Regions from separate parts of the Reinekea sp. genome, predicted to be linked through region 2. Evidence: predicted binding sites of a transcription regulator. Region 2 holds the regulator's gene; each other region holds the start of a gene.
What was found. Region 2 encodes sigma-54, which starts transcription at its own class of promoters, with help from an activator protein. Its sites were predicted from a motif close to TGGCACNNNNNTTGCTNT; they were not measured.

Region 1: a site for sigma-54 is predicted at 3,079-3,096, ahead of flgB (flagellar basal body rod protein FlgB). Genes of this name have one in related genera too.
Region 3: a site for sigma-54 is predicted at 3,532-3,549, ahead of AC4FIC_RS03385 (flagellar hook-length control protein FliK). Genes of this name have one in related genera too.
Region 4: a site for sigma-54 is predicted at 5,051-5,068, ahead of flgJ (flagellar assembly peptidoglycan hydrolase FlgJ). Genes of this name have one in related genera too.

The regions. Positions count from the first base shown of each region.
Region 1 covers NZ_CEYAVF010000008.1:20,285-27,674, forward strand. Annotated here, with positions in the region: gene flgM (flagellar biosynthesis anti-sigma factor FlgM) at 1-121, opposite strand, end outside; gene flgA (flagellar basal body P-ring formation chaperone FlgA) at 225-1,040, opposite strand; gene AC4FIC_RS05215 (chemotaxis protein CheV) at 1,109-2,065, shown strand; gene AC4FIC_RS05220 (CheR family methyltransferase) at 2,130-2,954, shown strand; gene flgB (flagellar basal body rod protein FlgB) at 3,138-3,536, shown strand; gene flgC (flagellar basal body rod protein FlgC) at 3,539-3,994, shown strand; gene AC4FIC_RS05235 (flagellar hook assembly protein FlgD) at 4,005-4,751, shown strand; gene AC4FIC_RS05240 (flagellar hook-basal body complex protein) at 4,858-7,390, shown strand, end outside.
Region 2 covers NZ_CEYAVF010000022.1:12,983-20,372, reverse strand. Annotated here, with positions in the region: gene rapZ (RNase adapter RapZ) at 1-195, opposite strand, end outside; gene AC4FIC_RS09995 (PTS sugar transporter subunit IIA) at 209-673, opposite strand; gene hpf (ribosome hibernation-promoting factor, HPF/YfiA family) at 681-980, opposite strand; gene AC4FIC_RS09985 (RNA polymerase factor sigma-54) at 1,168-2,664, opposite strand; gene lptB (LPS export ABC transporter ATP-binding protein) at 2,728-3,453, opposite strand; gene lptA (lipopolysaccharide transport periplasmic protein LptA) at 3,453-3,977, opposite strand; gene lptC (LPS export ABC transporter periplasmic protein LptC) at 3,964-4,533, opposite strand; gene AC4FIC_RS09965 (KpsF/GutQ family sugar-phosphate isomerase) at 4,533-5,498, opposite strand; gene AC4FIC_RS09960 (calcium/sodium antiporter) at 5,502-6,467, opposite strand; gene AC4FIC_RS09955 (MlaC/ttg2D family ABC transporter substrate-binding protein) at 6,627-7,286, shown strand.
Region 3 covers NZ_CEYAVF010000005.1:10,651-18,040, forward strand. Annotated here, with positions in the region: gene fliI (flagellar protein export ATPase FliI) at 1-323, shown strand, start outside; gene fliJ (flagellar export protein FliJ) at 320-751, shown strand; gene AC4FIC_RS03370 (STAS domain-containing protein) at 1,071-1,370, shown strand; gene AC4FIC_RS03375 (ATP-binding SpoIIE family protein phosphatase) at 1,383-3,062, shown strand; gene AC4FIC_RS03380 (Hpt domain-containing protein) at 3,071-3,418, shown strand; gene AC4FIC_RS03385 (flagellar hook-length control protein FliK) at 3,586-4,644, shown strand; gene AC4FIC_RS03390 (flagellar basal body-associated FliL family protein) at 4,823-5,347, shown strand; gene fliM (flagellar motor switch protein FliM) at 5,357-6,439, shown strand; gene fliN (flagellar motor switch protein FliN) at 6,475-6,912, shown strand; gene fliO (flagellar biosynthetic protein FliO) at 6,958-7,390, shown strand, end outside.
Region 4 covers NZ_CEYAVF010000008.1:28,731-36,120, forward strand. Annotated here, with positions in the region: gene AC4FIC_RS05240 (flagellar hook-basal body complex protein) at 1-899, shown strand, start outside; gene AC4FIC_RS05245 (flagellar basal body rod protein FlgF) at 1,185-1,928, shown strand; gene flgG (flagellar basal-body rod protein FlgG) at 1,965-2,750, shown strand; gene flgH (flagellar basal body L-ring protein FlgH) at 2,864-3,553, shown strand; gene AC4FIC_RS05260 (flagellar basal body P-ring protein FlgI) at 3,940-5,025, shown strand; gene flgJ (flagellar assembly peptidoglycan hydrolase FlgJ) at 5,126-6,115, shown strand; gene flgK (flagellar hook-associated protein FlgK) at 6,128-7,390, shown strand, end outside.

The DNA of each region.
Region 1 (7,390 bases), on a different contig from region 2:
TTGAAGCATGATTCGTGCCATTGCCGCTTTTTGCGACTGTGGCTTGCTCTGCAGCATCATTCTTCTGTGGCTTGTTGGTCCCCAACGCATTCGTTGAAGGTCCGTTAACATTGATAGGCATTGCATTGTCCTCTGGACTTATACTCGTATGAACTAGTTAACGGCGGCAGTATTAAAAACTTTAGCCTTATTTTGAATTCTTTTTAGTTATTGGGCTAATGACCCTATTGGCCTTGGCCAGTCTGTAGCTGAATATCGGCTTTCCGCGTCGAGACCACGCCCTTGGCAATCACCCAGGCCCGGACCGTGGTCTGGGAATTTAGGTTCTTCAGCGGAATTTGATCCCCCAAGGCACCGTCTTTAAGCGCCTTGCCGGTTGTCGTGACCACCAGGCCGCCGCTGCCTGAGCGAATTGTGACCCAATCGCCTCGGGCGACCAAGGCTGGCGCCTTGACGATGTAAGGTGTAATGACTTGGCCGGCTTGAAGAGTGCGCTGCAGCAGATAGCCCTGCAAGCCCTCTACGTTATCGAAATAGCCCAGTCGCAGGGGCCCAATGTCCATCCGGCGCAGGGTCAATTGACTGCGGTCCAATGGTTTGTTGCGCGACAGCGGTGCGGCGCTGATGACCACCTCTTTAAACACCTGAATGCCGACAGACAGATAGAGCTGCCAGCGCGGGTCCGCACAGGCCGTTTTAACCGTGTTCTGACCCGCCTTCGGATAGCCACGCCATTCAAACTCCAATGCGCCGACACAGGCTGATGTCAGCAGGCTATTGGCGGGGAATTGCACGTCGATATTAATATCGTCGCGCGCAAAATTACTCAAACTGCTGTGTACGGTGGTATCAACATAGGCCTGGATCGTCTCGATGTTACTAGCCTGAACCGGCATGCTTAGCGCCAGCGCGACCGCCAGTCCAGAGGACCAACAGAGCAGGCCAGCTCGGGCGCGCTGGGTCCAATTTGTCGCGAGTCGATAAAATCGCCGTGCCAGGGGGTTGTTGCGCCCCAATAGCCGTCTATGCTTATTTTTCATTAAGAGTCAGTTTGCTGGCGTATGACCAGGTCAATGCAATTGTCATGCCTAGCGGCAGGGAGTTCTCTATGGCAGGCGTCATGGAAAGCGTCAATCAGCGTACCCAGCTGGTGGGCCAGAATCGGTTAGAGTTGCTGCTGTTTCGCCTCGACGGTGAGCAGACCTACGGCATTAATGTTTTCAAGGTCAAGGAGGTGCTGCAGTGCCCTGTCTTAACCAGCATCCCTGGCAGCAGCCCGGTGGTCTGTGGGGTAGCGCATATTCGGGGCGGCACCATTCCTATTTTAGACTTGAGTCTGGCGACGGGTAATGCGGCGATCAAAAATCGCCAAAATCGTTTTGTGATCATCACCGAATATAATATTCGCGTGCAAGGCTTCTTGGTTCACGGTGTCGAGCGCATCGTAAATATGAATTGGGAAGATATACAGCCGCCGCCTAAGGGCACCGGCCATGATCATTTTTTGACGGCGGTGACGCAGTATCAAGGGCAATTAGTTGAAATTATCGATGTTGAAAAGATATTGGCCGAGGTGTCACCGGTACCGGAGGATGTTTCTCAAGAGTTAATTAGTCAGGGTATGGCACTGCGTGCGCCGGAACTGGAAATTATGATCGTCGATGATTCGAAAATCGCCCGCAATCAAATCGTCAAAACGCTGCAGCGCATCGGCTTTAAGGTCGTGCAATTTAATGATGGCAGGCAAGCCTATGAGCATTTGGTGGCGTTGGTTGCCGACGGTATTCATCCCGCCGATCAATACCCGATACTGGTCTCCGATATCGAAATGCCCGAGATGGATGGCTATACCCTGACCGCCGAGATTCGCGCCAATCCGCATCTTAAAGATCTGTTTGTGGTCTTGCACACCTCATTGAGCGGTGTGTTTAACAAGGCCATGGTCAGTAAGGTCGGCGCCAACGACTTCTTAGCGAAATTTCAGCCCGATATGCTCGGTCAGTTGGTGCTCGAGCGGATAACCGGGTTGGGGCTGAAATTGCCGCCCACGGAGGGCGACGTCTGATCCATATGCGGGCACCAGATTCGCTCTTGGATTGAGCGGTTACACACTAAAGGGTTGGTTTTGCATGACAGACATGACCTCAGGTTATGATGAATTCTGTAGGTTTTTAGAACAGCACAGCGGTATTTTCTTGGGTGCCAGTAAGCAATATCTGGTAGCCAGTCGGCTGCGGCGCTTGATGGCCGAGCAAGGATTGACGAGCCTGAATGAGCTGACCAACAGGCTGCAGCTGATCACCCAGGTCAGGTTAAAAGCCCAGGTCATCGATGCCATGACCACCAACGAGACCCTCTGGTTTCGGGACGATCATCCGTTTCAGGTGCTCGAGCAAAAGTTGCTCCCGGAGTTCACCGACCGACTGGCGTCAAGGCGTTTGCGGGTCTGGTCTGCGGCCTGCTCGACCGGCCAAGAGCCGTATTCAATCGCGATGATCCTGAGCGAATACCGGCAACAGAATCGATTTTTCAGCGCCGGAGCGGACATCCTTGCGACCGATATTTCGCCAACCGCCCTGGCGCAAGCCCGATCAGGCGAGTACAGCACGCTGGCCATCGGTCGCGGTCTGGATCCGGTCAAGCTAAAGAAGCACTTCACCGAGCTCGGCAGTGGGCGCTTTAAGATAGACCCGATCATTGCCGCCGATATAAATTTTCGTGCCTTAAATTTGCAAGACAGCTACGCACTCCTAGGCCGTTTCGATCTGGTGTTTTGCCGCAACGTGCTGATCTATTTCAGCGCCGATTTTAAGCGCGACATTCTCACTCGAATCCACGCCACCCTTAACCCCGGTGGATACCTTCTGGTGGGGGCCTCTGAGTCGGTCCATGGCCTGTCCGACCTATACGAAATGGTGCATTGCCGGCCCGGCATCCTGTACAAGAAAATTTAGCCTCCGGGATCAATTCTGGGTCGTTTAGCGCCAAGCCGGCACCTCCTTGCCGCTTTGCTCGGCGCCTTGCCAGGCAAAACCAGAATTTCGACCTAAGTCATTGATAATAAACAGAATATTAAGTTGGCACTGCTATTGCTATATCTCTATTAAGAATCAGAAAGCGGCAATAGGGGAAAACAGATGTCAGCACTAGGCTTTGCAAATTCATTGGGTATTCACGATAACGCCTTGCTAGTGCGTTCGGAACGGTCCTCTATTTTGGCCAATAACTTGGCCAATGCCGATACCCCGGGCTTCAAGGCGCGGGACATAGACTTTAAGGCGATACTGGGCGGTGAAGCTCAGCGCCAGAGCAGTATGGCAATTACTCGGACCAGTAACCATCATATGGCAGGCCGGCATGCTGATAGCTGGGAGAGCCTCTATCGCAGCCCGCTGCAGCCCTCCATAGACGGCAACACGGTCGATGAAAACATCGAAAACACCGAATTCACCACCAATGCCATGGCCTATAACGCCAGCTTTGAGTTCTTGAACGGTAAGTTCAAAGGCTTAACCGGCGCACTGCGAGGAGATTAATAATGAGTCTAGGTAATATATTCGATATATCCGGCTCGGGCATGAATGCCCAGTCCATTCGCCTGAATACCACGGCGAGTAACCTGGCTAACGCCCAGAGCGTTAGTTCCAGTCTAGAAGAAACCTATCGCGCGCGTAAGCCGGTGTTTCAGAGTGTCCAGGCGCAACTGATGGATCGCAGTCGGATGCCCGGAAGCCTGATGCAGGGCAGTCATAACAACACGCTCGGTAATGGTGTAAAGGTGGCGGGTATCGTCGAAAAAGACGGGCCCTTAGAAGTGCGTTACGAACCCACTCATCCGTTCGCCGACGCAGATGGCTACGTCTATTATCCGAATGTCAGTGTGGTCGAAGAGATGGCCGATATGATGAGCGCATCGCGTAGCTTTACCGTGAACGTCGAGGTCTTTAATACGGCCAAGACGATGATGCAAAAAACCTTAACCATGGGTAAGTAGAGGCAGAGATATGGCTGATATAACCGGCGTAAATAATGCTCTGAGTCAATATGACATCACTGCCAAAAACCCAACGAGCGCCAAAACGAATGAATTGGGTAAAACCGAATTCTTAGAATTGATGATTGCCCAGTTGAACAATCAAAATCCGCTCGAGCCCCAGGACGACGCGGCCTTTATTGCCGAGCTGGCCCAGTTTTCCACGGTCGAGGGCATTCAAAGCATGAGTGACGGCTTTGGCGACCTGGCCGCATCCTATAAATCGTCTCAAGCTCTGCAAGCCAGTTCATTGGTGGGCGGCGCGGTCACGGTCAGCGGCAACGATGGCAGTGACCTGCGCATTGGTGAATTGGTCTTTGGTATTACCGAGCTTGAAGCCGGCACCGAAGGCCTGCATCTGCAGATTGAAGATCAATTCGGTCAGATCGTCGAAGACGTTGAATTGGGCTATCAGCCCAGTGGCCCGATGAACTTTAAGTGGGACGGCGCCAACCTGGAAGTGAATGGCGAGTTGGCCGACATCGACTACAGCAAATTCGGTGTCGATGAAAGCGGCAATATTATTCCGCACAACGAGGGTGAGTATACCTTCAGAGTTTTAGGCGATCTGTCCGGTCTGCAGCAGAGCTTCGAAACCAATATTTCGCGCCGGGTCGAGTCTGTGACCATCCTGGCCAGTAACGATATTCAATTAAATCTGGCTGGCGGCGGCACCGCATCGCTCGATCAGATTAAACAAATAAACGCCGTCTACTGAGCATCGCTCTAAACGCTCAACGGCAACAGCATGGCAGGTTATTCCCATTGCACCGGGGAATCCTCACCCCGTTCACCGGGGCCAGCATACACAGAGGTACCGAACGATGAGTTTCAGCTCAGGATTAAGCGGCGTCGCCGCCGCCAACAAAGACTTGGCCATTACCGGCAACAACATCGCGAATGCCAGCACCACCGGCTTTAAAGGCAGTCGCGCTGAGTTCGGTGATGCCTATACCAGCTCGTTTATTGGTATGGGTCAGGACCAGGTTGGATCCGGCGTGAACGTCAGCAATGTGGGTCAGAAATTTGATCAGGGTACCCTGACACAGACCAAGTCGGTGCTCGATTTGGCCATCGATGGCAATGGCTTTTTTGTCACCAAAGCGCCTAATGGCGACACCGGGTATACCCGATCGGGTATCTTCGGGGTCGACAAGGATGGGTATGTGGTCAACAATCAGGGCTCAGTCCTGCAAGGTTTTGGTGCCGATAAGAATGTCATCGTCGGCGGTATTTTAACCGATTTGCGCATTGATGCCGGTCACCAAGCTCCACGTGGCACCCACGCCATCGATGCCCAGATTAATGTCCCAGCCGGTGCTGTTGTTTTGCAGTCGTCTGGTCTTACTACACGCACCAACGGTCTCGCCGTTGGGGTGGCCCAGGTTGGGTCGGCCGTAAATGAAGTGACCACCCTGGAGGCTATTGGTTTTCCGACCACTGCGGGCACCCCCAGTCAGATCCTAGGCGGGCCCATTGGCTTTTCAGGTGTTGCAGCCGGCACTGGGATGACATTCCCTTGGCAGCCGACGGCTGTCGAGGCCGCCTACAGCTTAGACGTCAGCATTCAAGGGCTCAATATCAATGCCGGTACAGCGGCTTTAGTAGTCAATATTAAGCCCTTTTCGGATGCTATCGTTTATGACGATGTGAACGAATTGGTTGATTCCATCAATGCCACGATCGAGGGCGACTCGGAGCTGGCTGGTAAGATTCAGGCTGTTGTCCAGCCCAGTGGCGGCATTCGTTTTGAGGCCAAAGGTACCTATGCCACCGATGGCTCAAATATTTTATCGATTAGCGACAATGTTGGCGGTCTATTATCTAGCCGTGAATATCTGAATTTCGGCCAAACCAGTATCAGTTTTATTGGCAATGCCACCCCAGGACTTAGTATCGTTAATACCGACACCCCGACCCAGCTGACCAGCAGCCGAGATGTTTTGGCTATCGACTCGACTGTCCCAGGTTTCTTGGACGGCGCGGCGGGGATTGATTTGGATATGGTCTTTAATTTAACCGTAGAGGGCCAGGCTGGTCTCAATAACGTCACCGTGCGTGTACCCTCGACTACTAATACCGTGCCCGATGCGCAAGATGGCTGGGCCAGTATCGCCGATTTTGTGGCCGATCTGAATGCAGCTATCGGGGCACCCGGCGGTGTCAGTGGCGGCTTAGGCTTTCAATATGATGCCGCCATCGATCGGCTCAGCTTTACTGCCGATGGCGCTCGCGGTCCAAACCGGACAACGATCACCACAGTGGCGGGTCTCAATAGCAGCTCAGTATCGCTTGATGATTTGGGTTTTACCGCTAAGTCAGTACTCAGCCCTAATGTAGCCTTAGGCCAAGTTCGTAATGACAGTCTTCAGGTCGTGCTCAATGGTGTGGCGACGAACGTCACGTTGGCCTCGCCGGCGACCTATCCGGACGCCAGTGCGTTAGCATCCGCGGTTAATACCGGTCTGCAGACGGCCGGATTAGATACCCAGGTACATGCCTTTGCATCAGAGGGTATGCTGAACTTTGCGCGCATCGATGCCCAAGTTGCCGGTGACACGCTCGAAGTCAACGCCCTAGCCGGCCCCGGTGGCGTTGTATCGGCTGGCGCAGAACAGTATCTGGGACTCGATAGCGGAGCGCAAATAGACGACCCTATTGAGGTTACCGCTATCGCGGGCACCAATCTGTTTGCCAATAATGGCTCGCTCGATTTAACCAGCTATGCCGGCCAAGCCACCACAATTCAAGGCAATAACACTACCGAACTAACCTTCGCAGACCTGGTGCCGGGCGATACGACCGTGTTGAGCACTGCTATAGCGCTGCCTCTGGGCAATATAGCGACCGGTGAGGCCGTTGGTGCCGTGATGGCTTTTAGCATGACCATCGGCGCTGTAACCGACACCGTGAGCCTGGCGATCCCAGCCGGCGGCTGGACGGGCGCGACAGCCACAGATGACTTTTTAACCGATCTAGAAAGCGCTATCAATACGGCGCCGAATTTTCAAGCGGGTATCGGTACCGCTGCCGTCGCGGTCAGTCGGGACGCAGCCACGGGTTTTATTAGCATCGTTTCAGACGATGCTGGCATTGGCCCGGTTGAAATTAATATAGTCGACCAAACGGCGGCGGCGGCCGTCCCCTCTACGGTTACGCCAACAACTCTGGGCTTGGCGTCTGTGTCTTCTCCTGTGCCGACCCGGATCTTGGGGGCCGCAGATGTTGCCGCCACCAATATCTTGGAGATTACCGTGGATGGCGGGGTGAGCCAATTTCTGACTATTCCTGAAAATACCTACGCCTCCAGTACCGAGCTGGTCGCAACAATTAACGACCTAATTAACGCCAATCCAA
Region 2 (7,390 bases):
TCGGACGTCAATGCACACTGCTATCTGTTTATGAGGTGCGGACTCAGTCATCCATCTGACCAGTTCAGGCAATAAAGCTGGGGGTAAATTGTCGATGCAGTTAAAGCCGGCATCTTCAAGTGTATTTAAGACAGTCGACTTACCGGAACCGGAACGGCCACTAATCACTATTAGTCGGATTTTTTCAGAAGACATAGCCATTCTCAGTTTATTGCTTATTTGGGGCTCCTACAAATTGCTCATATAGGGCCATCGCGCTAGGACATTGGCGAATCAAAGCTAAAGACTTAGGGTCATTAACCTTTTCAACCACCATCGCCAGCAGCTGTAAATGTTCATCGGTAGCATCAATAGGGACCACCAGGGCAAAAACGAGATCCACTGGCTTGGCATCTATCGCTTGGAAATCAATAGGATTGGTCAATAAAACCAATGCCGCCGTGGGCTTGTCTAAGCCAACAAGGCGGCAATGGGGTATTGCAACGCCTGAACCTATACCGGTACTGCCCAACCGTTCACGAGCGATCAGTTGGTCAAACAACTCAACATCCGATACCCCAGTAAGCGTCTTGGACAGGCGCTCAGCAAGGGTTTGCAGTACCTTTTTTTTGCTCGCACCGAAGTCATCAACAAAGGTGCGTTCGGGGCGCAATACTTGGTCCAGAGGAATCATGCTTTCGTTATGACCCGTGGCTGCGTGAGACAGTTTTTTCTTTGTGCTTGATCAATTGACGGTCCAGTTTGTCATTCATTAGATCAATGGCGGCGTATAAATCGTCATGTTCGGCGTCTGCATGGAGTTGGGCGCCCTTGATGTTCAGCGAGCCTTCTGCTTTTTGTCTCTCCTTTTCGATACTGAGGGTGACCTGCACGTTGCCGATTTGGTCAAAATGTCGTTGGAGCTTTTCAAGCTTAGTTGAAACGTAGCTCTGGAGGGCTTCTGTTACCTCAACGTGATGGCCGCTGATATGAACTTGCATAGGCTGCTCCTCTTGCAGTTTTTACCTTTCCAGCCAGAGTGGGCTGGTACACAGGCGGTGGTCGAAAATGAGGCCACCGTCCACCGACAAACAGATGCCGGTAATCGTGAAACCGTTATGTAACTCATATTCTAACTATTGCGCTTCATTGCCAAAACTGCAAGGGACTTTTTAAAAAATTTAGGCTCTAAATCAAACTCTTACGTTCATTTGACGGTGGAATGTTCAATGACTCTCGGTACTTGGCGATGGTTCGTCGGGCGACCTGTATGCCCTGTTCACCGAGTAAATCGGCAATTTTAGAGTCACTCAGCGGTTTACGAGTATTTTCCGCGAGCACTAACTTTTTGATCAGTGCGCGAATCGCGGTGCTGGAACAGGCGCCACCGGTATCGGTGCTGACATGGCTACTGAAAAAGTACTTTAATTCGTATATACCACGGGGGGTGTGCATGTATTTTTGTGTGGTGACACGCGAAATGGTCGACTCGTGCATACCCACCACCTCTGCGATATCGTGCAGAACCAGCGGTTTCATTGCCTCATCGCCATAGTCCAAGAAGCCACGTTGGTGCTCAACGATGGTGGTGGCGACCTTGAGCAGCGTTTCATTTCGACTCTGCAGGCTCTTAATAAACCACTTAGCCTCTTGCAAGTGGTCCTTTAGGTAGGTGTTATCCGATGAATTGTCGGCCCGCTTGACCATCGAGGCGTAAGAGGAGTTGACCCGCAGTTTCGGCGCTATATCGGGGTTCAGTTCAACAAACCAACGATTGTTTTTGATGTCTTTGGTGACAATAACATCTGGTACTACGTACTCGGATTTGCCCGAGGCAATGCTATTGCCGGGCCGGGGATTGAGTGTTTGTATGAGTAGGAAGACTTCGCGCAGCTCGTTTTCCTTGATCCGCGCCTTGCGCATTATTTGCGCAAAGTCTTTGATGCCCAACAGCTCGATATGATTTTCGACGATGCGTATCGCCAGCGCTAAATAGGGTGTGTCCGTGGCGAGCTGCTTGAGTTGGATCGCTAGGCAGTCAGCTAGGTTGACCGCACAGACTCCCGGTGGGTCAAACTGTTGCAAACGGTGTAATACCGCATGGAATTCGTCTTCATCGAGCGGATCATCATCGGACGAGATGGCCACCATCAGACCTTCAAATATATCGGCTACGGGGCTCGACAAATAGCCTTCATCATCGACACTTTCCAAAATGGTTTCAGCAATGACCCGATCCTTATCGGTCATCGGGGTCAGGTTCAGCTGCCAGTAGAGGTGATCTTGTAGTGAGTCGGTCGTGCCATAGATGTTTTCGAGATTATAATCATCATCGCCGGACGGCAGCCCATGGCTAGTGGGTTGATGGGTGTAGATGTCGTCCCATGAGCTGTCTACTGCCAGCTCATCCGGAATGGTTTCCTGAACGGTCAGTTCTCGAGTGGAGTCATCGGTCTCAGTCTTAGCAACCTGACGGTCGTCATTATTGGGTGGCTCCTGAGTGTTGGCGTGTTCTGGAGCATCGGCATCGTCCTCCTTGACCTCGAGCATGGGGTTGGTGTCCAACGCCTGCTGAATTTCCTGCTGTAAGTCGAGCGTGGACAGTTGCAATAACTTAATCGCCTGCTGCAACTGCGGGGTCATCGTCAGTTGCTGGCTCATTTTAAGTTGTAAGGATGTCTTCATACTTGCTCAATACCCACCAAATGTGCTCCAACGCTAAAAATATCAAGGCCACCGCTTCGAATGTTATAAACGGAACTGATCACCTAAATATACCTCACGGACAGTTTGATTGCTGAGAACTTCTTCAGCGGAACCTTCCGCAATGATGTGACCATTGCCGACAATATAGGCCTTTTCACAAATATCGAGGGTTTCCCGAACATTGTGATCTGTAATTAAAACGGCAATGCCGCGTTTTTGTAGATGATAGATGATCGCCTTGATATCACCGACCGAAATAGGGTCGACACCAGCAAAGGGCTCATCCAGCAAGATCACCTTAGGTTCCATCGCTAAGGCCCGGGCTATTTCCACCCGCCGCCGCTCGCCGCCGGATAGCGCCATGCCCAAACTGGTGCGGATGTGGGTGACATTGAACTCGGCCAATAAGGACTCAAGCCGTTCATTCTGCTGTTGCTTGGAGAGGTCTTTTCGGGTTTGCAGGACGGCGAGGATGTTATCGGCAACCGACAGCTTACGAAAAATAGAGGCCTCTTGGGGCAGATAGCCAATGCCTTGGCGCGCCCGGGCGTGCATCGGCATATGGGTCACCGAAACACCGTTGATCGTCACATCGCCATGATCGGCGGCAATTAGACCGACGATCATATAGAAACAGGTGGTTTTACCGGCCCCGTTCGGACCCAGTAGCCCAACGATCTGGGCCTCTTCGACGGCGATGCTAACATCTCGAACAACTGGACGTTTTTTGTAGCTTTTGGCCAGATGGGTTGCTTCCAGTAAGGCCATTAATTCACGGCCTCAGGCTGAATGAGCAACTCTGCTTGCTTGCCGCCTGGCTGTCCGGTGATGGCGCGCTCGGACTCTATGGTCATAACCCCGGTGTCGGTCAAATAAATAATGCGCTCGCCCTCGGCTTTGTTGCCGACCTGAGTAACCTGTGCCTGACCCAGAGTGATAATCTTATTCTCGTTGGGGAAAAATTCGACCCGCAGGCCTTGTACTTGGACCATTTCACCGTCGGCCACAGGCTGGTCGAAGAGCCGCACCGGCTTGCCTTCGGCGAGTAAATAGGAAAGCTGATCGGACACTGGATCCGTTTCAATGGTGACCTTGTCAGCATAGATAATCAAAGCCCCCTGGGTGATAACCACCTGGCCAATTAAGACCGTCTTACCGCTATTGGCATCCATGGTGTTGGTATCGGCCTTGCCGGTAATGGGCTTGTTGCGATCTTCCGGCGTCGCTAGCGCCAAGCTTGCCGCGCAAAGACTGACTAACATCAGTAAGGCGGTTTTTTTACGACGGTTCATAAACAAAATTAACCTCCGATAGTAAGTTGATCACCGGTTCGGGTGCATCTAGTTGGACCGCCATGCCGACCGCATCAACGGTTTGTCTGCCCTTAACGATGGTTACCGCTAAGTCGGTGCTGATTAGCTGGCCCTGGTCGGAAACCCTCATAAACTCGCTCCCGACTCGAGTCGCAGGCGTACCGTTGAGTTGAGTTGCCACAACGTTGTGGCGGAATTCCATGTCGTCATTGGCCATAACCAGGGCCTGGTCGGCTCTGATATGCCACGTCTTTTGACCAGCATCGGTCAGGATCACCACCGGTTGACTCAACAGGCTCTGACCGCTGCTGTTGTACACCGACACGGTATCCGCGTCGACGGTCATAACCTTAGAACCCAGTTTATCGTAGCGCGTTAGGGCCATCCCGGTTACGTATATATCCGGTGAATCCGCCGGCAGCGATATCTGGTTTGTGACCTCAGCCGTCATCCGCTCATCACTGGACATAAGCAAGATTAGTAGTAGAGCAGCCAAACCTATCAGCACCATAAGCAGTAGCTTGCGATACATCATTAGGCCACGCCGGCTCTCAATATGTCGTGCATATGAATCACGCCGGCGACGATATTCTTATGGGTCACAACCAGCGAGGTAATCTTGTGCTCCTCCATCATATAAAGGGCTTGGGCGGCCAGCTGGTCAGCATCGATTGAGTGTGGTTTAGGGTGCATTACGGTCGAGATGGACGTCGCCGAAAAGTCTATTTTTTGATCAATTACCCGGCGTAAATCGCCATCGGTGAAGATGCCCAGCAACCGCCCGTCTTGCTGCACGGTGACCATGCCGAGGCTTTTCTGTGTCATCACCATTAGGGCTTCTGAAACGGAGGCGTCCGGATTAATGATCGGGATCTCATCACCATCGTGCATGATGGTTTCCACCTTGAGCAGTAATTTCCGGCCTAGGCTTCCGCCAGGGTGGGAAAAGGCAAAGTCTTCGGCGCTGAAACCACGCGCCTCCAGCAGGGCAATTGCCACGGCATCACCCATTACCAGGGCCGCGGTGGTCGAGGATGTCGGCGCAAGGTTCAATGGGCAAGCCTCTTGCTCGACCCCACAGTATAGATGCACATCGGACAGGGTGGCCAAGCTGCTGCTGTTATTGCCGGACATGCCAATAAGTGCGGCACCCAGCCGCTTGATCAGCGGCAGCAGAGAAACGATTTCGTTCACTTCGCCCGAATTGGATAAGGCGATAACGACATCTGCACCGGTAATCATACCCATGTCGCCATGACTGGCTTCACCGGGGTGGACAAAGAATGCTGGGGTGCCCGTGCTGGCCAGAGTGGCGGCTATCTTGTGGGCGATATGGCCGGATTTACCCATGCCCGTGACCACAACGCGACCCTTACACCCGAGCAATAACAAGCAGGCTTGGTTAAATTGGTCATCCAGGGCCTGTTCCAGTGTGGTCAAGGCCGAAATTTCCAGCGCAAAGGTTCGTTTTGCGATGGCGAGAAAGTTGGTATTGGTCATATATTACACAGCGGTTGCGGCCAGAAATACGATGTAGCCATAGACTGCATAGCTTACCACAAAAAACGTGCCAAGATAGCGACCCAGTTTCGCATTACGCTTGCCTTGGATAAAAAGAGCGGCAAAGAGGACCAGGCTAATGGCCAACATAAACCAATAATCGCGGTTAAAAACCTCAGCGGCAAAACCGCCTGGGGCAATTAGCCCCGGCACGGCCAATACGGCGAGGAGATTAAATATATTGGAACCCAAGATATTGCCGATCGCTATATCATGGTGTTTCTTTAGTGCGCTGGCCACCGATGCTGCCAGTTCAGGCAAGCTGGTGCCGATGGCGATAATGGTTGCACCGATAATGGCTTCACTGATGGCGTATTGATTGGCGATACCAACAGCACCCCAAACCAGCAGGCGGGCACTGCCAATCAGCACGGCCAAGCCCAGCACAAATAACACCAAGGCCTTGCTGTTGGTCATGTCGCTGGGGATGTCTTCTTCGAACTCAGCGTCACTGCCATTGGCTCGTTTATGCTGAACATAGATCCAAGCCAAAAACACCGCCAGGCACAGAACAAGGCTCAGGGACTCGATAAAGCCGATAATATAGTTGAACAATACCAAGCCGGCGAGAATGGCAACGCCGAGCATGATTAAGTTCTCATTGATGATCAAGCGCTTGCTGATTGGAATGGGCGCAATCAACGCAGTGATGCCGAGCACTAGGCCGATGTTGGCAATGTTAGAGCCGATGGCATTGCCCATGGCAATCTCAATCTTATCGTCCAGCGCGGCAAAGATGGCGACAATAATTTCCGGTGCCGATGTGCCGAGCGAGACAATGGTGACGCCGATGATAATGTGCGGCACGCCAAAGTTATTCGCGATAGCGGCACTTCCGGCTACGAATCGATCGGCACTGAGAACCAGTAAGATAAGCCCGGCCAAAATAGCCAAGGAAAAGATCAACATAATGTACTGCCTAAAGTTTTAATCCCGCGCATTTAACGGGCTTTGCGTCCAGAATGCAATCCTGTGACGGCAAATTACGCTAGAATTGGACACTGGCTTCATCACAGGTTCGTCTCTAGACTGTTATGATTGCTGCCAAAATGAATCTAGGAGAGTGAAATGCGTAAGATATTAGCTTTTATGGGCCTGGCGGGTCTATTAATGGCCATGCCCAGCCATCTTTTTGCTCAAGATGGGGCCAAGGCGGCAGATGAAACGGTGCGCGAGGGAGTTCAATCTATCCTGACTGTGGTGCGCAAGTATGCCGGTAGTGAGGATGAGGCGGCTCGACAAGCTTATCTTGATGAGGTGACCGAATTGCTCGAGCCGGTCATTGGCTATTCAGTCATTGCCCGAAAGGTCATGGGCGAAGCCTATAGTGTGGCTACCCGAGCGCAAAAAATTCGTTTTTTGGAAGTCTTTAAACGCAGTATGGTCAACACCTATGCCGGCGGCATTTATGCCTTTGGCGCCTTTGAGGTCAATCTATTGCCGAGTCAGGACGATAAAAAAGATACCCTGCGCAATACCCGTGTGTATATGGAAGTTATATCGCCTGATGGGCCCAAATACCCGTTGGTGCAGAGTGTGTACTACAGCCGAAAGTCGGATGACTGGAAAATGCAAAATGCCATCTTTAACGGCATTAACCTAGGGGTGACCTTCCGTACCCAATTCGAACAGCTCTACAGTGAGGCTGGAGGTGATCTGGATGCGACTATCCTGGCTTGGGAGCGAATTACTGAAGACGCCTATAAGAGCATTCGTTTTAGAGAGTAAGCGGACTGGGGGCCCAAAAGCCTGCCTTTGGGTGTATACTGTGGCAAATTTTGCGAGCCAGTACAGAGCACAGTGTTTTTCATATCGATATGTGCCTCTATTAC
Region 3 (7,390 bases), on a different contig from region 2:
AGGTGGTGTCGGATGAACACCTGAAAACGGCCCAGTCGGCCAAGCAGCTCTGGTCGACCTATGCCCAGAACAAGGATCTTATCGCCATTGGTGCCTACACCAAGGGTACCAATCCAGAAATCGATAAGGCCATCAGCCTGTATCCGACCTTGCGCGATTTTTTGCGCCAGGGTTTGCGTGAACAGGTGCCTTTCAAACAGTCCGTTCAGCTATTGACGGGTGTTGTCAACTCAGCCCCGGCCGCAGCCGCTGCCGGAGCGGGTATGGCCGGTGGTCGACCCTTGCGTCAGAATCGACCGGCGGCCCCGGCTAAGCCACAGTGAAGCGCTCGGTCCGGCTGGGGATTGTCGAAAAATTGGCCAAGCAGCGTGAAGACCAGGCTGCGCAGGCTTTGGCCCAGGTGCGCGCGCAACTGGACGTTGAGAACAACCGGTTGTTGGAGTTGGGTCAATATCGCGAAGAGTACCTCGGCTATCTCGATCAGCAGGGGGCATTGGGCATCAGTATGCAGCAGTGGCGCCGAACGCAGGGCTTTATTGATCAGCTGGCGGATTTGGCGCAACGCCAACAGATTACTATTGACGGCTGGCACGCACGTGAACAGCAAGTCTTGGACAAGTGGCAGCTGCTCTATCAGAGACGCAAGAATATTGGCCAATATATCGACAAGTTGTCTATCGAAGAAGTCTTGGTCGAGGACAAAAAAGAACAAAAGGTGATCGATGAATTGATCAGTCAGCGTTTTCGTTGAGTTTTCTGGTGCGCAGGCGCACAATCTAAAATTTTTCCTAGGTTACGTATAAGTATCGCTAACGCTCTTTAGGCGGTGGAGTATTGCTGAGTTAGGCAATTGCAGCAAATTAGTCCTTAAGCGATAAGGGCCTAGATCCGGCAGTTCTGCCTAAAATGCCGTTAAAAGCGTTTTACTGGGTGTGGGCAACTGTTTTAAATGTCGTTAAAATAATCACAGCATGAAATGGACGTTCTGAGCTTAGTTCCTTGCCCTGATGGAGAATAATGGAGAAGGAACTACAGTTATAGGAAATGTGGCACATAAACGAGGATTGAACATGGCAGTCACTGCATCAACGAACGGTAACACGATCAAATTGAAGGTTTCAGGTCGATTTGATTTCAGTTCCCATCAAGAATTCCGGCAAATTTACGAATCGGTCTCGGTCGAGGTCACCAACTATATAGTCGATATGGCCGAAGCGACCTACTTGGACAGCTCAGCCCTGGGCATGCTGTTGCTAATGCGCGACCACGCCGGTGGCGATAACGCCAATATTGATATAGTCAACTGTAATGAAGATGTTAAAAAAATCTTAACCATCTCAAACTTTGGGCAATTGTTTAAAATTAGTTAAGACGAGATACGGATGAACTCTTCACTGCGCATTTTGATCGCTGATGACAACGAATCCGATCGGATGATATTGCGCAGTATTGTCAGCAAGGAGGGCCACGAGGTCATACTGGCGGCCAATGGTGAAGAGGCCATTCGTCTGTTTTGGGAGCACCGACCCGATCTCATCCTACTCGATGTTATTATGCCTATCATGGACGGTCTATCCGTCGCCAAAGAGCTGCGCAGCCGGCTCGCAGAAGACTATGTTCCCATTGTATTTTTGACCTCTCTGCAAGACCCGGAGTCACTGGCTAAATGCCTAGACTCTGGCGGAGACGACTTCCTCTCCAAACCCTATAATAGGGTGATTTTAAAAGCCAAGATCAAGGCCTTTGGCCGTATGCGTCTTATGCACGAGAAACTGCAGGCGCACAATCGTCAGATGTTGATCGAACAACAGGTGGCGAAAACCATTTTCGATAATGTGGCCCATTCCGGTTGTCTTGATCTGGCCAATATCTCCCACAGCCTGTCGCCCTTATCGGTCTTTAACGGCGATACGGTATTGGCCGAGCGCAAACCAGACGGTGGTCTGCACCTGTTTTTGGGTGATTTTACCGGTCACGGTCTGCCTGCGGCCATTGGTGCGATGCCGCTGGCGGAGATTTTCTATGGTATGACCGCCAAGGGTTTTGCCATGGAAGAGGTGTTGCGGGAAATAAACAGTAAGTTACGCGGGATCTTACCGGTCGGTGTATTTTGCTGTGGGTGCTTTGTCGAACTCAATTTTTACGAAAAGCATGCCAAGATATGGTTGGGTGGTTTGCCCGATATAGTGTGTTTCCGCGCTGAAAGCCAAACAATCGAAACCTTTAGAGCCAGCAATTTGCCCTTGGGTGTGCTCGACGCGCATCAATTTCAGCCTGAATTTATCAATTTAACCATGGCCGATAATGATGAACTTTTTATCTGGTCCGATGGCATTATTGAAGCGCGCAATGAGGCCGGGGAGTTCTTTGGCGAAGACCGTCTGCAGGCGATATTTAAACAGTCTGCCGTCGACACCCTGTTCAGCTCGATCCTGACGGCGGTCGAGCGGTTTGTTGGTGAAACGGGCGCAGATGACGATCTGACGCTGCTCAGCGTTAAGATGGTCGATATGGATGTACTTGGCCTGCCTGATCTGGAAAATAAACGGGGCTCGCTGGTGGGGCCCCAGGATTGGGAACTGTCCTATACCTTGGGGCCTTTAACACTGCGCGGCTTCAATCCCCTGCCCATGGTGTTAAATATCATAACCGAAGTCGAGGGCTTGCGCGGTTTGAGTGGTCAACTCTACACCCTGTTGGCCGAACTCTATTCTAATGCTCTTGAACACGGTGTCTTATCACTGTCCTCTGCGCTTAAATCATCGACAGATGGCTTCAGCGCCTATTATGCCGAACGCGAGCGACGCTTGTCGGTACTCACCGAAGGCAAAATCATCATTAGCGTCAGCCATTATCCTGAAGCGACCGGCGGTGTGCTTGAAGTGACTATTAGCGATAGCGGGCAGGGCTTTGATCACCAGCTGTTTTTAGCCCGCGACGTTTCCGACGACGGTTGCAGTGGTCGTGGCTTGCGTTTGATCGATGGCATCTGTGAAGATTTTTATTACAACCCAACGGGCAACGCAGTCACCGCGTTACTGCGTTGGCCTTCGAGCCGGTAGGCCGCACCATGTCGAGCGCGCGCGTGGATAGGCAAGTCTTAACAGAATTACAGAGTCTATTGGAAGACGACTTTTCAGACCTGATCGCGATCTTTATTCGGGATGCCCAGCACCGACTCGAGCAGTTGAGGGCGGCCATCACAGCACAGGACCTTAGCACTGCGCGGATGTCGGCGCACAGTTTAAAGGGATCGAGCGGCAATATGGGCTGCGTCGAATTTAACCAACTCAGTGATCAGATGGAAGACTACGCCAAAGCCGGTCAGCTGGAGCGCTGCGAGGCCCTTATGCCGGTCTTGGTGCAGGAGGCTGAATGGGTTTTTGGCGAGTTGAATGGCCTGCTGATAAACCCATGAACAGGCCCCTGTTAGCCACCATCGATCCCTGTTGCATGCTAATGGGATCTATATATTCCCCGTATTATTGATCTCCCCACCGTAGTTTGCGCGCATTTTAAAATTCTTAAACATGGCCCCAGGATTGCATTAACTAATGAAACCGCTCAACTTAGGTCTTAGTGATTATGCTGTCTTATCTGATGCAGGCCATCGAAGTAAAGAACCAAAACACCCCGGCTACAGCGCGAAACGTCGCCGCCAAACGCTTAGAAGATCACGAGCGGGCTGATGAGCGGCGTTTCGATCAGTTGCTCAGCAAGACCGAATCGGTGGCTCGGGTTGCCGATCGGCAGACAAAATTGGCCGCTGACGATGCACAGCTGCGGGAGGATAGCGGTGAGGATTTGCCGCAATCTGACTTGTCCGATCCGGTAGAAGAGATGGACAGTGAAGGATTCTTGAACTATCTGATGGCAAATGCTGGTCTGCTGGCGCCTTCCAGTTCAGAAGCCGCGCGCGCCGGACCACCATCACCATCGCTAACGCCATCGTCTTCGCCGTCTGCAGAAACCACGGATGTGCAGGCAGGTTCGACAGAAGGCGATGATGCCAACCTACTGGGCGCCGATACTAAACCCAATACGCCGGCGGTGACGGTCGCCAACGCGCAACGGGTCAACACCATGGCGCTGAGCGCCGCAACCGACAGCCCAGCGGCGCCGGTATTAAGGCCTTTATCAGGCCTCGGCTCGATCAATGAGCCGTCGGCTCGACCCGCGTTGGCCGCCACTCCTAATCCTCTGGCCGCCAAAACAGATGAACTCCTCAATCGTCCCATGAAGCTCGATTATGCCGGCAGTGAACTGTTTGACAAGATTCAAATGATGACCCGAGGCGGCTTGCAACAGGCGGTGATCCGTCTCGATCCGCCAGAGCTGGGTGCTTTAGAAGTGCGCATACTGGTGCAGCAGGATCAAACTCAGGTCCAAATAGTGTCCAGTTCAAGTGTGGTACGCGACCTGTTGGAGCAACAGTCTACTCGACTGCGAGAATCCTTGGCGGAACAAGGTATGGCGCTGGCTAATTTGGATGTACAGGACTCATCTAGCCAGGGGCAGGGGGGCGCGACGCGCGACGGTGGCTCTGGTGTCAATAATGCTCCGGCCGAGCCTGGTTTCGATGGCGTGAGCGAACCGGCCGCCGAGGTTATCCAGAACCTCAGCCTGGTCGATCAATACGTTTAAGGGTGGCAGCATTTTGACGGTTTCAAAAACCCCCAATCTGAATCAGATAACGCACAATGAATTTGTCCCTTGGCAGGTAATAGACATGACGGGCTTCGACGAAACTTTGATATACTCCGGGCCACCTTATGGCACACTGCTTGCTGTTTTTTAAATAACCGAATGTTAGGACCGAATTATGGCCGATGAAGATATCCCAGTCCCTGAGGGCGAGGCGAAGGGCGGAGGCAAACTCAAGCTGATATTGATGATCGTATTCGGTGTTTTGCTTATTGCCATCCTGTCTGTTGGGGGTACCTGGTTCCTGTTGAAGGACAAGATGTCTGCCGCCGAGCCCTTGGCAACGGCAGCAAATGGCATGGCCATTCCGGCGCAGATGCCGATCGCAGCTTTATATCATGCGATGCAGCCTGCCTTTGTGATCAATTATACCCAAAACGGCAAAATGCGGTTTTTACAGGTAGAGTTGTCCGTATTAACCCGAGATCCGGCCGTTATTGCGTTGCTCGCGCTGCACAATCCATTGATCCGGAATAACTTATTGGATGTATTCAGTCGCCAAGATGTCGCGCAAGTAGGCAGTGCTGCGGGCAAACAAAAATTGGCCGATGAATTAACCGCCTCCGTTCAAGATATTATGAAGGCCGAAATGGACGATCCTGGTATTGAGTCCGTTTTATATCGCAGTTTTATTTTGCAATAGGGTGAAGTAGTGCAAGATTTACTTTCGCAAGACGAAATTGACGCCTTATTACATGGCATCGATGATGGCGCTCTAGATGACGACTATGGCGCCGAAGATGACGCTGAAGCAGAGCAAGAGCAAGAGCGAGCAAAAGAAAAAGAAGTAAAGGCGACCAGCTCCTACGATTTGACCAGTCAGGATCGAATCGTGCGCGGCCGAATGCCGACGCTGGAAATGATTAACGAGCGGTTTGCTCGCTACACGCGTGTGAGTATGTTCAATCTATTGCGGCGCAGCTGCAATGTGGCCGCCGGTGGGGTGCAGATCCTCAAATTTGGCGAATACCTGCACACTCTGTACGTTCCGACTAGCCTGAATTTAGTCAAGATACGGCCATTGCGCGGCACGGCGTTGTTTATCCTCGACGCCGGCCTGGTGTTTAAGTTGGTTGATAACTTCTTCGGCGGAGACGGGCGGCACGCAAAAATTGAAGGTCGGGAATTCACCCCTACCGAAGTCCGCATCGTGCAGAAGGTCTTAGATCAGGTCTTCGAAGACATGAAGGAAGCCTGGAGCGCGGTGCTGGACATCGATTTTGAATATATAGCGATGGAGATCAATCCCTCCATGGCTAATATCGTCTCACCCAGTGAGGTCGTGGTGGTCAGTACTTTTCATGTCGAGCTGGACGGTGGTGGTGGCGACATACACATGACCATGCCCTATTCGATGATTGAACCGGTGCGCGAAGTACTGGATGCCGGCGTTCAATCGGATATTGACGAGATCGACGAGCGCTGGGTTGAGTCCCTGCGACACGATATGCTCGATGCTAAAATAGAAATTAACGCTACGGTAGCCAAGCGCGAGATCAAATTGAAAGAGTTGGTAGGCCTCCAGGCCGGTGACATTATCCCGATCGATTTGCCACCCTTTATTACCATGACGGCCAATTCGATTCCCCTATTCGATACCACGTTGGGCCAGTCCGGTGACAATCTCGCGCTGCGGATTGAAGCCATCTGTAAACCGGTCACAGTCGATCTAGGGGGCATGAAAAGCAAGCTGAAGTCCATGCGTACCAAAAAGAAACCTGAAAAGGCCAGCTAAGCCCCATCAGACACCCAGTTTTAGGAGATGTAAAGATGAGTGATGACAACCCAGATGGTATTGATGTTGATGCGCTAATTGATGGTCTTAGCCCGGAAACCGATGATTCCGCAGATGAATGGGGAGCCATGGGGGATTCGGCAAACGGCGATGTTGAAGTCGCGCCGCTTGAGCAATTCAAAGACAGGGCTGGAAAAGGCTTTAGTGAAAATAATCCTAATTTGGAAGTCATACTCGATATTCCAGTCACCATTTCGATGGAAGTGGGCGCGACCAAGATTCCGATTCGGAATCTGCTTCAGCTGAACCAGGGCAGTGTGATTGAATTGGATCGATTGGCGGGTGAGCCGTTGGATGTCCTGGTCAATGGCCGACTGATCGCGCACGGCGAGGTAGTCATGGTCAATGAAAAGTTCGGCATTCGCTTGACCGATGTGGTTAGCCAACAAGAGCGGATTCAAAAGCTGAGTTAAAGCCCGATGTTTTAGGTATCGGCAAGTCGCTAAGAGGTTAAGTTCATGGTCGGTTGGGGTCAAAAGCCTTTAGGGCTGGGGTTGTTAGGCCTGGGGTCGGTCGGTCGGGTGTATGCCGAAGTGGGCGTTTCAACGGCCAGCCAAGACTATCTTAAAGTAATTTTAATGCTGATCTTAGTAGTTGGCCTTATCTTTGCGTGTGCATGGTTAATACGACGGATGTCTGGCGGTGTTGGTCTGAACCAGAAGCACATTCAAGTGTTATCGGTAATGCCCTTGGGTACGCGCGAAAAATTGATGATAATTCGAGCAGCATCGGAATATTTATTGATCGGTGTGACGCCTAATGGGATTCAAACGCTACATCGTTTTGAAGAACCGATAGACTTGAACGGCCCTGCTCAAACCAGCCCGTTTGCCGACCGACTTAAAGGTCTGTTAAAGGGTTTCGATAGTGAACCAATGTCTCAACACAAAA
Region 4 (7,390 bases), on a different contig from region 2:
TCGCGGGTCTATTTGGCGGTCTTACGTCGTCCAGTTTTAGCGATATCGTCATCAACGCTTTCGATCCGGATGATTCGAACACCTACAATGATACCGGCTCGTTAACCGCTTATGACTCACTCGGTAACCAGCATCAGGTACAGCTCTATTATGTCAAGGATCAGGGAGATCCAGAGCAACCGTTGGCGCTGAACAGTTGGACCGTCTACGCCCAGATTGATGGTGAAAACGTCGGCGACCCCGATCCGGCCTTACCCTTTCCGGAAAACAGTGTGCCTACCTTTGCCAGTTTTACGTTGAACTTCAACGCCGATGGTACGCTGAACGAGGGCAGTGCTGGTGATTTCCTAATCTCCAACTGGGATCCGATCGACGACGCAGGCATGTCTAATGGCGCCTATTCGTCACTGAATGTTGCCGAGGGTGGTATTCAACCCATACCCGATCCTAATCTGAACTCCAACTTCACCATCTCCTTTGGTGGCACGACCCAATACGGTGGCCCTTTTGCGCGCTATAACTTTCAACAGGATGGTTACAGCAGTGGCCGATTGAAGGATCTTGAAATTGACACCGATGGCACCGTATACGCCCGTTACACCAACGGCGAGTCGGAAGCCTTGGGTCAGGTCGCGCTGGCATCGTTCGCCAATATGGAAGGACTGACCGCGGTCGGGCAGACCACCTGGCAGGAAAGTTTCGAGTCTGGCGGCCCGACCATTGGGGTGGCCGGTACCGGATTATTGGGTACGGTTCAATCGGCGACCTTGGAGGACTCCACCGTGGACCTTTCGCAGCAGTTGGTGCATCTGATTATCGCCCAGCGTAACTATCAGGCCAGCGCCAAGACCATTGAGACGACTAACGCCGTCACTCAAACCATCATCAACCTCAGGTAAGCTCGGCTCACCGCCTAACGGCGTGTCTTCGCTCGTATTGGGTCCGCCAAGACCCAGCGCGAGCGGCTAACCCGCCAGACCAAAAAGCGGCAACACTGCGTCGATGTCGGTTGCCAACGGGACAGTCCTTGCCTGAATGCCGCCTTGTTTCAGAACCGCAGCGCCTGTATCGCCCCCACCTGCACGGCCCTCTAGGCCGGACTCGTCAGACTCAAACAAATAAAAACAAACCTGGCACAGCTTTCGCTTACTAGTCTTAGATACTCAGTTTAGTGGATCAAGACCATGGATCGTGCCGTATACATCGCCATGACTGGCGCGAAAAATAATATGCTGTCGCAAGCCTCGCATTCGAACAACTTGGCCAACGCCCGCACCTTCGCCTTCAAATCGGACTTTGCCCAAGCGCGCGCTATTCCGGTCTGGGGTGAGCATCATCCATCGCGAGCCTTTGCCCTGACCGAGCGACCCGCCTCCGATTTTAACGACGGCACCCTAATCGAAACTGGCAATGACCTGGACACGGCCCTAACCGGCGATGGTTTTTTCTCGGTTATCGATGTCCAAGGCCAGGAAGCCTATTCCCGGCGTGGCGATTTTTCGGTCAGTCCGTTAGGCGAACTGATCAATGGCATCGGCCAGTCGGTGATCGGGGAGGGCGGGCCGATCGTCTTGCCGCCCTATGAAAAGGTTGAGATCGCCGGCGATGGCATTATCTCGATTCGCCCGGCCGGTGCCGGCCCGGATGAGATGATTGCCATCGACGTGTTGAAGATGGTCAACCCAGATTTGCAAAATTTAGCCAAGGGCACCGACGGTTTGTTCCGGCCCCTGGCCGGCCCGGCGATCTTGCCCGGCGACCCAGTACTGACAGTGGTCTCCGGCTTTGTTGAGGCCAGCAACGTTAATCCGGTCTCCGAGCTCACCAACATACTGGCACTGAATCGGCAATATGAGACCCAGGTCAAGATGATGAAAACGGCCGAAGATATGTCGCGTGCCGCCGAACGAATTTTACAGCTGAGCTAAGCCCAGTATGACCGAATTAGGAAGAGGATTGCCGTTATGATGAAAGCACTGTGGGTCGGTAAGACCGGCCTAGAAGCTCAGGATATTGCTTTATCCACTATCTCCAACAACATGGCCAACGCCTCGACGACCGGCTTTAAAAAAGAGCGGGCCGTGTTTGAAGATTTGATCTACCAAATTCAGCGCCAGCCGGGTGCGCAAAGTTCGCAAAACACCCAGCTACCCTCGGGTTTGCAGCTCGGTACCGGGGTGCGCACCGTGGGTACGCAAAAGGTGTTTATGCAGGGCGACCTCAATACCACCGAACAGCCGCTCGATATGGCCATCAACGGGCGTGGCTTCTTTCAGGTCATGCTGCCCGACGGCAACATTTCCTATACCCGTGACGGCACCTTCCATATTGATGCCGACGGCAATATGGTCACCGCCAACGGTTACCTAGTAGAGCCCAATATCGTTATACCCGATCAGGCCAAGACCATCACGGTCGGCACCGACGGCATCGTCACCGCAGTCTCGGCCGGCGACAACGATCCGGTCGAAATTGGCAACATCGAGGTGGTCGATTTTGTCAACCCGGCCGGCCTCCAAGCCCTGGGCAATAACCTCTTTTTAGCCACCGCCGCCAGTGGCCAGGCCGCCGCGGGCGTGCCGAGCTTGGACGGCTTCGGGGCGATCATTCAGGGTGCTCTGGAAAACTCCAACGTCACCATCGTCGAGGAGATGGTCGATATGATCTCCACGCAGCGCGCCTATGAGATGAACTCCAAGGTGGTCAGCACAGCCGATCAAATGCTTGGCTTTATTACTCAGAATTTGTAAGGTCTGGGCGCTAGCGTCAGGCGATTTTGGCAGCACATGGTGCGCCACCGCAAGGGTCAGCAGGTCGGCCCTAAGATTATTTTTATGACTGATTTTAACAGGTAGGGCAGACCATGAACCGACACATATTTATATCGATGGCTTTGGCCGCCCTGATCTTATCGGGTTGTGGCACCATGCAAATCGCTGCCTTGCCAGAGGCCCCTAAGCCCGGCGACCCAGCCTTTGCGCCGGTGCCCTCGGACTCCCTGATTCCGCCCCCGAACAGCGGCGGTTCGCTGTTTGCTGATAGCTATGGCATGAGCCTGTATGGCGATAAAAAAGCGCGCAACGTGGGCGATATTATCACCGTCACCTTGGACGAGAGTACCCAGGGTAAGAAGTCATCGGCCTCCAAGACCAGCAAAAACTCCAGCGCCAGCCTGGGCGCACCGACCATCGCCGGCATTGGCCCGATCAATCAGCTAAGCGCCTCACTCGAGGGTGACCGATCCTTCTCCGGCAAAGGCGATGCCGACCAGTCGAACTCCTTAACCGGTAATATCACCGTCACCGTGTCCGAGGTTTTGCCGAACGGCATCTTGCGCGTGCGCGGCGAGAAGTGGATTACCCTCAATACCGGCTCGGAATTCATCCGTATTCAAGGCATGCTGCGCCCCGATGACATCAATCTTGACAATACCGTGTCCAGTGAAAAGCTTGCCGATGCCCGGATTGCTTACAGCGGCGCCGGTGCCGTGGCCAGCTCCAGTAAGCAGGGTTGGCTCAGTACCCTATTGAATTCCAGTATTATGCCGTTCTAAGGCCATAGGGCAGGTTCAAAGATAGCGCCAAACGACCCGATAGGACCGTATCGGGTTTTGTAGCATCTGCAGTTTGCCCCAGTTGCCGCAATAGCGGCCAGTGGGTGAGCCCGGCAGGCATGCAAAGCGGCCGAGATCGGCTGGTGCACTCGACTAATGGCCTGCCAATCAGGCGCCAACAAGACTCCGCCGAGCGATTCCGCAGAGGTGTCCGCCCTCTAGTAAGTGCGCTGCAGCCTTATCTGGCGGGGGTTCAGCCCCCCAGCGAGGCGATGCCGATCTCATGCACAGACCTAATTGGGGACTCAATCGAAACTCAGTTCAATTCTAGGCACATTTATTGCTCTTATTATTCCATACTCCGTAATAGTAACGAGATGACCGCCATGAAGCCTTTTTTGACCCTAATGTTCTGCCTGCTCAGCACCCTAGTGTGGGCCGACCGGATCAAGGATCTGTCCTCGGTACAGGGCGTGCGCAGCAATCAGCTAGTCGGCTATGGTTTGGTGGTGGGCTTGGACGGTACCGGCGATAAGTCGCCCTTTACCAACCAGACGTTCCGGAACATGATGGAACAGTTTGGCCTGACCATTCCGGAAGGCGAGGATCCTAAGCTGAAAAACGTCGCCGCGGTTAGCGTCTACGCCACCCTGCCGGCCTTTGCCAAGCCCGGCCAAGAGATCGATATCACCGTCTCCAGTATCGGCAACTCCTCCAGCCTGCGCGGTGGCAGCCTATTGCTAACCCCGTTGCGCGGTGCCGATGGCAAGACTTATGCGGTCGCCCAAGGCAGTCTGGTGGTCAGCGGCTTTGGCGCCGATGGCGAGGACGGGTCGTCGATTCAGGTGAATATTGAGAGCACCGGCCGCATTCCCAGTGGCGCCATCGTCGAGCGTTCGGTACCCAATGCCTTTTCCGACGGCGACCACCTTACCTTTAACCTGCATCGCTCCGATTTCACCACGGCGATGCGCATGGCTGAGGTCATTAATGAGCTACTCGGTCCCGATGCGGCCTACGCGGTCGATTCCACTTCGGTGCGGGTCACGGCCCCGCGCGATGCCAATCAGCGCGTTAGCTACTTGAGCGTGCTGGAAAATCTCGAAGTGAGCCCGGGTGAGGAGTCCGCCAAGGTCATTATCAATAGTCGGACCGGTACCATAGTGGTCGGCCAGCACGTGATGATCGAGCCGGTCGCGATCACCCACGGCAATCTAACGGTCACCATTGCCAACAGTTTGGCGGCGAGCCAGCCCAATGGATTGGCAGAAGGCGAGACCGTGGTCGTGCCAGCGACCGATGTGGCCGTGGATCAGGAGCTAAAGCCGATGTTTTTGTTCGGCCCAACGGTCACCCTGAACGATCTGGTCAATGCGGTGAATGCCGTCGGTGCTGCGCCGGGCGATCTGATGGCTATTCTCGAGGCGCTTAAGTCAGCCGGGGCCCTGAAGGCGGAGCTGATCGTTATTTAAGCTATGCAGGTCAATAAGGCCAACTTGGCACAATCCTTGATATAGATATGATAGCGCCGGTTTTGTTTCGCAAACCGGCAACACCTAGCCGGAGAAGCAGATGACTCAACAACTCGATGCCGCTTTTAACTACAACGATCTCAATGGCTTAAACGCCTTGAAGCAGGGTGCGCGTAAAGACGACCCTGAGGCGTTGAAGGCAGTAGCTCAACAGTTTGAGTCGATGTTCCTTGGCCTAATTATGAAGAGTATGCGCGACGCCACCGATGTCTTGGCATCGGATCTGGAAAACAGTTATCAAACCAAATTTTATCGCGATATGTCCGATCAACAGTTGTCGTTGTCGATGTCGCAGAGCGGGGGCTTCGGTCTGGCCGACGTGCTCTATGAGCAGATCAGCAAGGCACAACACCCGGTGGTCGAGGATATCTACAATGTTGATGTCAAAACTCTCGACCACTCTAATCGACCGATTCTTGAGCGCCTGCCAACCACGGCGCCGCGCGCTGCCCGAAGCGTGGCAAATGAGCCGTCACTCGCCACGATCTCGGTCGTCAGTTCTGTCCTGGCCGCCAATGAGCCGCAAGAACTGGGTGAGCCGCGCTTAAACGGCAAGTCCGCCCTGTTTGACTCGCCCGAGGCCTTTATCGCCAACCTGATGCCGCACGCCGAAAAGGCCGCCCAAAAGATCGGTTTAGACCCGCACATCTTGGTCGCCCAGGCCGCCTTGGAAACCGGTTGGGGCAAACATGTGATTGCCGATGGCGATGGCCAGTCCTCGCACAACCTATTTGGCATCAAGGCCGATCAGCGCTGGCAGGGCGAAACCGCCTCCACCACGACCCATGAATTTATCGACGGTCGGCAGATAACTATCAAAGCGCCTTTTCGCGCTTATCCGTCGATCGAAGACTCGTTCGACGATTATGTTCAGTTTGTCCAAGACTCGCCGCGTTATCAGGCCGCCTTGGCCGCCGATACCGGTGATGACTACCTGCAGGCTCTGCAAGATGCCGGTTACGCCACCGATCCCCAGTACGCCGAGAAAATCAGTCGCATCGCTAACAGCGACTGGTTTGCTAAGGCCTAAGGTAAAACGCTCATGAGTATGTTATCGACAGCTATTTCCGGATTATTGGTGCAACAAGAAGCGCTGAAAACCACCGGTCATAACATCAGCAACGTCAGCACGCCGGGCTATTCGCGTCAGGAAGTGGTGGTGGAAAGTCGTAACCCGCTATTCCGTGGCTTTGGCTATGTCGGCCAGGGCGCCGAGGTGTCTACCGTACGCCGTGTGCACGACCAATTTCTTACCAATCAACTGCGCGCTGACACCAGTAGCTTTCAGGGCTCGCAAGTCTATCGAGATGGGATTGAACAGGTCGATCGGCTGTTGGCGGATAATTCTACCGGGCTGCAACCCCAGATGGATCGCTATTTCGCCGCCCTTCAAGGTGCCGCAGACAACCCAAGCTACATCCCCTCTCGTGATGTAGTGCTGGGTGAGGCCAAGGGTTTGAGTGAACGCTTTGCAACCCTGTCGCACTATCTGAACACGCAGAATGAAAATTTGAATGGCCAATTACAAGTAGCTACCAGTCAAGTCAATACTATCAGCCAAGGTATTGCCGGTCTCAATGAAGAGATTGCCAATACCCGGGGCTCGGCGACGTCTGAGCCGCCCAACGATCTATTCGACAGGCGCGATGAGCTGGTCCGTCAACTATCCGAATTAGTTAATGTCGACGTGCTCGATGTTGACGGTGCCTTTAATATTAGCGTTGGAATGGGCCTGTCCCTGGTGGACGGCACCAGTGCCAACAGGCTCGAAACGGTGCCGGGTGAGAAGGACCCTAAACGCTATAGTATTCGTTTTGAAAGTAAGGTAAGCAGCTTCGATGTCACCGAGAAAATCAGTGGTGGTAAGATCGGTGGTTTAGTGGATTTCCGGGGGGAGGCCTTAGACAAGGCGATCAACTCTCTAGGTATTATCGCCGTGGCATTCGCTCAAGAAACCAATGCACAACAACAGTTGGGTATTGATCTGGACGGCCAGTTGGGCACCAATTTTTTTCAAGACATGAACGATCCTTTGTTGGCTTCAGAGCGGGTTCATGCCCATAGCTCTAACAGCCTACCGAACGATAGGTTGTTCAATGTTTACTTTACCGACTCTGGCGCCCTCACGACCAGCGAATACCAGCTCGCTTTGCCGGGGCCGGGCAGTGCCCGCTTCCAAGTGACACGCCTCGATGACGGTAAGGTGGTCTCGGAGGGGGCTCTGGTCGGGTCGTTCCCGCAGACCCTATCGTTTGACGGTTTAGACGTGGTACTGGAAGGCGGAACCTTTCAGCAGGGCGACGCC